One region of the Vreelandella neptunia genome, then DNA from elsewhere that is predicted to be linked to it. Evidence: predicted binding sites of a transcription regulator. Region 1 holds the regulator's gene; the other holds the start of a gene.

What was found. Region 1 encodes PhoB, which activates phosphate uptake and scavenging genes when phosphate is short. Its sites were predicted from a motif close to TGTCATANNNNTGTCANA; they were not measured.
Region 2: a site for PhoB is predicted at 1,239-1,256, ahead of SR894_RS12525 (PstS family phosphate ABC transporter substrate-binding protein). Genes of this name have one in related genera too.

The regions. Positions count from the first base shown of each region.
Region 1 is NZ_CP140255.1:4,769,640-4,772,847, forward strand. Features, by position in the region: gene phoR (phosphate regulon sensor histidine kinase PhoR) at 1-1,165, opposite strand, end outside; gene phoB (phosphate regulon transcriptional regulator PhoB) at 1,168-1,857, opposite strand; gene ubiA (4-hydroxybenzoate octaprenyltransferase) at 1,969-2,859, opposite strand; gene SR894_RS22060 (chorismate--pyruvate lyase family protein) at 2,895-3,208, opposite strand, start outside.
Region 2 is NZ_CP140255.1:2,686,546-2,689,753, reverse strand. Features, by position in the region: gene SR894_RS12535 (multidrug effflux MFS transporter) at 1-381, shown strand, start outside; gene SR894_RS12530 (sulfite exporter TauE/SafE family protein) at 455-1,186, shown strand; gene SR894_RS12525 (PstS family phosphate ABC transporter substrate-binding protein) at 1,317-2,330, shown strand; gene pstC (phosphate ABC transporter permease subunit PstC) at 2,426-3,208, shown strand, end outside.

The DNA of each region.
Region 1 (3,208 bases):
CTGTGCCGCCCGTTGCAGTACTGCGCCCCTTATCGACTCGGTAAAAGCGTTCGGTTAAGCGGGGAATATGCACAGGATCAATCCCCTCTCCGTTATCTTCCACATCAATACAGCCACCGCCAGTAGCGCTAGCTTTCCAGCGCAGGGTGATTTGGCTGCCTGCTGGTGTGTAGCGAACCGCATTAAAGGCAAGGTTAGAGACGGCGCTACGAATTTCCTGCTCACTGCCTAGCAGCCGCGCATCGCTCTCAAGTGCGACGGTGATGGTATGGCGTTGATGCGATAAGGCTAGTGCGTCAGCACACACGCTTTGCAGTAAAGGCTCAAGTGACAGCGGATGATGATCTTGCCCACCTTGGTCAATCTCCAAACGCGAGAGCAGCAATAAATCGTTGACCAGATTCTGCATCCGCTGGGTCTGCTCCTGCATTTGCTGGACACTGCGACCCAATCGCGGCGGAAGCTGATCGGCGATATCACTGTAGGTTTCCAAATAACCTGATAGAACGGTCAGAGGGGTGCGCAGCTCGTGGGAGACGTTGGCGACAAAGTCGCGCCGCATCTGCTCTAGGCGATGCAAGCGGGTGATATCGCGCGCCATCACCAAGCGTTCGTCGTCACCATAGAGAGTAATTTGATATTGCAGGATTCGCCGTTCATCAATCGGCGAAGTGAGCGTTAACGGCTCACTGTAATTACGCGCATTAAAGTAGCTGATAAAGCTTGGGTCGCGCAGCAGGTTAGTAATGTGTTGACCACGATCATGGGCCGTTTGTAGCCCCAGCATGGCGGTAGCAGCACTGTTCCACCACTCCAGGTCGCCGTGGCGGTCAAGCATAACCACGCTGTCACGCATCGCTTCAGACGACTCTTGAATACGCGCCAGAGTAGCGCGCAGACGGCTTTGGGTAATGCGCTGGCTTTTTTGATAGCGGTATAAACGATCGAATAGCTCGCCCCACATTCCACTGGCGGCAGGGGGTTCATCGTGAGGGTTAAGCGTGAGCCACAGGTAAAGCTCGCGCAACTGTCGTAGGTGGTAAAACAGGCATAGCGCAAGCCCTGCCGCGAGCCCCAGCCCGGCCGAACCCAACAGCCAGCCTAAGCAGGTGCCCAGCGTGGCCAGCCACGCTATTCGCCACAGCTCACGACTCCATAAACGCACATTTACACCCGTGCAGAGAAACGGTAACCGGTACCCCGAACCGTTTGAATCAGGTTTTGATGCACCTCGCCCAGGGCTTTACGCAAACGGCGAATATGCACATCAACTGTGCGCTCTTCGACATACACATTCCCCCCCCACACTTGGTCAAGCAGCTGGCTGCGTGTGTAAGCGCGCTCTTGGTGGGTCATAAAAAACTGTAGCAGCCGGTACTCGGTAGGGCCCATTTCCAGCGCTTTGCCGTGGGCGCTGACCCGGTGGCTCACCGGATCAAGCAGCAGGCCGTTAATCTCAATGGGATCTTCAACGCCACGTGGCGTCGCACGACGCAGCACCGCTTTTAGTCGCGCCACCAATTCCCGGGGAGAAAAAGGCTTGGTGATATAGTCATCTGCACCAGCTTCAAGCCCTTGAATTTTATTATCCTCTTCGCCTTTGGCGGTGAGCATAATAATGGGAATTTCGGCGGTGGCTTCTTCGCGCTTTAAACGTCTTGCCAGCTCAATACCACTAGTGCCGGGCATCATCCAGTCCAGCAGCAGTAAATCGGGTTGGTGGTCGACCACCATAGCATGAGCATCCTGGGCGTTATCCGCTTCGAGCACGCGATAGTCAGCCATTTCCAGCGCTACCGCGATCATCTCGCGAATCGATGATTCATCATCGACAATCAGAACGGTCTTGGCGGTCATACCAGAGCCTCACGGTGTCCAAAGAAAACTTGCTCAAAGATAAACAGTTCAATGACATGTCAGTGACGATAACACCATGACTTGATGACAGTTACATGACAACCGCCGCGATTAACCAGCCACAGGCCACCAACTTAGCGCAATACCGGCAAAAATCAGCAGTCCCGACCAGTGATTATTGAGAAAAGCCTGGAAGCAGGGATCCCGCTCCTGGTCGCGAATCAAGCGCTGCTGATGCAGAAAAGTCGCCGCCATTGCCGCAAGCCCTAGCCAGAAGAAACCACCTAAACCAACCCGCCAGCCTACCCAGGCCAGCAATCCCAGGGTGGCTACCTGGAGTAAGCCAATCATCAAACGATCCGCATTTCCAAACAGCACGGCCGTTGATTTAATGCCAATTTTTAAATCATCGTCGCGATCGACCATGGCGTACTGGGTATCGTAGGCCACTGTCCAGCATACATTAGCGCAGAATAGCAGCCATGCCTCCAACGGCACGTGGCCCAACACGGCGCCAAACGCCATCGGAATCGCCCAAGAAAACGCAGCGCCCAGCACCACCTGAGGAAAGTGGGTATAGCGCTTCATAAACGGATAAATAATCGCCAGCAGCACACCGCCCAGCGAGAGCAGCACCGTAAACCAGTTGGTCAGTAGTACCAGAATAAACGCAGCGGCCACCAGGGCGATAAACAGTAGCTGGGCTTCGGTTTCGCTGATACGGCCTGTCGCTAGCGGACGATGTTTTGTGCGTTTCACATGCCCGTCAAAGTGGCGATCTGCATAGTCATTGACCACGCAGCCCGCGGCACGCATCACATAAACGCCGGCCACAAAAATCAGCAGCACATTTCGTCCTGGTACACCTTCCGCAGCCACCCAAAGGGCCCACAGCGTCGGCCACATCAAAAGCCATGTGCCTATCGGCCGATTCAAGCGCATCAGCTGTAAAAAATCTGCCACGCGAGCCCATCCCTTCGGCCGCAACAGTGAACGATCCATGCTTACCTCACGAAGAATAAGATGCAGGCGCTAGCCTAGCGCGAAGGCAGGCCAAGATCATCTGCCATCGCACCCAAAAAATACTCTTGCACTAATAACGACAGGCCGCCGTGATAAAAGACGGAGCGCCTTCCCCAGGCACAACTCCCATCGATACCATTCACGCTAATAAAATGCGGGGGTTGCTTCGTCGCTTCCAAAGGCCCGCGAACTAAACCTGGCTGTCGAAATAGCCAACTGCCTAGCGAGCGCTCACCCAAACTCTCCAAACGCTGGCCCTTTAGCTGCGTGAGGGGGGCGACCGAGCGAGCCACTACCCACGGCGTTTCATCCAAGCACAGCGCCACTT
Region 2 (3,208 bases), 2.1 Mb from region 1:
CGCAAGCGCACTCCCCAGCAGAATTTGCGTTTAGGGTTGCTTATACAGCTGGTGGCCGCGCTTGGGTTGGTGGCGGTGACCGCCCTGGACATTGCGTCGCTAGTGATCGTGGTGCCGTTGATTATGCTGTTTACCGGTATGATCGGGCTGATCACGCCCAACGCGATCTCGTCGTTACTGGATCATTTTGGTCATATCAGCGCCACGGCAACGGCGCTGCTGGGCGGCATCCAGTTTACCTGCGGCGCCCTCGCGGGAGTGATGGTAGGGCTGTTCGAGGTAGAGCATCTCTGGCCCATGGTTCTCACCATGCTGGGTGCTGCGTTGCTAGGCAATATCGGTGTACGCAAACTGACTAAAGCACCTGCTGCGGATGAATAATTTTTCAAATGGATAGGGTGTATGGACAGGGCGTATGGATAGAGCATATGGATAGTTTGCATGGATAAGTTGAATGGATAGCATGCTGGCTTGGGTCAATATGCCCATGAGTACCTGGTTCGCTTGCTCCGCCGTACTGTTGCTGGGTGCCTTTGTCCAACGCGCCACCGGTTTTGGTTTAGCCATTATTGGCGCGCCGTTACTGTTGATGCTAGAGCCTCGCCTGGTGCCAGTCGTTCTAGTGTTGTTTGGATTTACCGTCTCGCTAATGATGGTGCGTCACTACTGGCACGAGGTGCGCCTGGACTCCATTGGCATGGCGCTAGTGGGGCGCCTTCCCGGTAATGCGCTAGGGATTTGGCTGCTGCTTGCCGCCCCCATGTTTGTGTTAGAAAAGCTGATTGCAGTGATCGTGTTGTTTGCGGTTCTCGTCACTTTGTGCCGCTTTCAACTGCCGGTAAACCGAATAACGCTGTTTGGCGCGGGGGTGCTCTCAGGTATTTTCGGCACCGTAGCGGCTATTGGTGGCCCGCCCATCGTGCTCTTAATGCACGGCCTACCTGCTGATCGTGTGCGTGGCAACTTAGCTGCCTTTTTCATTTTGACCTCCCTCTTGACCTTCATCACCCTCGCCTTGGCTGACCAGATTCAGCTTTGGCATTTTCAGGTCGCGCTTACCTTTCTGCCTATGGTGTTAATCGGTAACGCCTTGGCTGATGCTATTGCCCACCGTCTGGATAGACGCCTTCTGCAGGGAGCTTCACTAGCGTTGTGCACCCTCGCGGCGCTAGGACTTTTGTGGTGATGTAAGGCTTGGTTGCCTCTATGTAACGAAAATTTTTCTACGTTTTGCTCGCTGTCATGAAGTTGTCATGGAACCAGTGCAAGGTATGCCTTGCGAAGGCCAGATCCCTACATGAACAGGAGTATTTCGCATGAACCGTATTCTCAAAACCACCGTTATCGCGGCTGCTGTAATGAGCGTTGCCGGTGTTGCTCAGGCCCGTGATCAAATCCGTATCGTAGGCTCCAGTACCGTTTACCCGTTCGCCAGCTACGTAACTGAAGAGTTCGGTGCTACTACTGGTAACCCGACCCCTGTTATTGAATCAACAGGTTCGGGCGGCGGTTTGCGCCTGTTCTGTAACGGTGTTGGTGAAGGCACGCCGGATATTACGAACGCTTCACGCCGCATGAAAGTGTCTGAGTTCGAGCGTTGTGAAGAGAACGGCGTTACCGATATCACCGAGGCTAAAATCGGTTCTGACGGTATCGTATTGGGCCAATCAAGCGAAAACGATGACGTTGCCTTAACCCGCGAACAGATCTTCATGGCGGTAGCTGCCATGGTGCCGGTTGATGGCGAGTTGGTTGAAAACCCCTACACCAACTGGAGCGAAATCGACTCTTCGCTGCCAGACCGTGAAATCTCCATTTATGGGCCGCCGACAACTTCAGGTACCCGCGATGCTTTTGAAGAGCTGGTAATGGAATCTTCGTCCGAGGGTATGGATGTTTACGGCGATGAAGGCTACACCGATATCCGCTCTGACGGTGTTTACATCGATGCCGGTGAAAATGACAACCTGATCGTTCAGCGCCTTTCAGAAGACACCGGTGCCTTCGGTATCTTCGGCTACTCTTTCCTTGAAGAGAATACTGACACGATCAGCGCCGCCAGCATTGATGGTGTCGAGCCTGAAGCTGAGGCAATCAGTTCCGGTGACTATCCTATCGCGCGTTCACTGTGGTTTTACGTGAAGAACCAGCACGCTGAAGAAGTTCCGCCGATGTACGATTACGTCGATATGTTTATGAGCGAAATGATGATTGGCGATGACGGCTACTTGCGTGATATCGGTTTGATCGTTCTGCCAGAAGCAGAGCGCGAAGAGTGGCGCCAGGCCGTTGCAGATCGCACTGCAATGACTGCAGACGTTCTTAAGTAAGTTGGTAGGTCAGTTGTAAAAGAGGTCGGCAGTGCAAGCTGCCGACCCGTTTTGTTGATAGGTTTCTTAACCGGTGACGACGTGAGAGAGATGCGATGCAGACCAACCAGCTTCTTCTGATTTTTTGCGGTGTATTATTGCTGCTGGGGCTGCTGGCTTTTTTTGCTGGCCGTTCTAAAGCCACCCGGTTACGTAGCGCGGGTACGGCGATGTTCGCCCAGCCTGACCAATACGCTTGGTTTACCGTACTCTCCACCGCCGGGCCAGCCGTGGTGGTGAGTGCCCTGGGCGCTTTCGTTTTGCTGCTAATAGGCGCCGACATTCCTACGCTTTACCTGCTGGCGGCGAGCTTAGTGATAGCCGCCATCGGGCTCCTGGTGAGTCTTAATCAAGTAAAACCCGATTTCCATGCCCGCCAAGCCATTGAGCGGGTCATTCGCATGGCCCTGGCCGGTGCAGCGTTAATCTCCATTTTGACGACCTTTGGTATTTTAATTTCGATTATTTCCGAGGCGCTGCGCTTTTTCCAAATGCACAGCTTCTGGGAGTTCATCACCGGCACCACTTGGAATCCTGGCGCTAGCTTTTTAGCGTCCGCGGGTCGCGGTGATGGCAGCGGCGCTGAGTTTGGCTCGGTACCGCTGTTTGCTGGCACCTTTATGATTACCGCCATCGCTATGCTGGTGGCAGTGCCTATCGGTTTGCTGTCTGCAATTTATATGTCTGAATTTGCACCGCGCAAAGTGCGTACCGTTGCTAAGCCGGTGTTAGAGGTGTTGGCGGGTATTCCTACCGTGGTTTATGGCTTTTTTGCTGCTATCACCGTGGCGCCGATCATTGTCAATATTGCCGGTTTTCTGGGGCTCGATGCGTCTTAT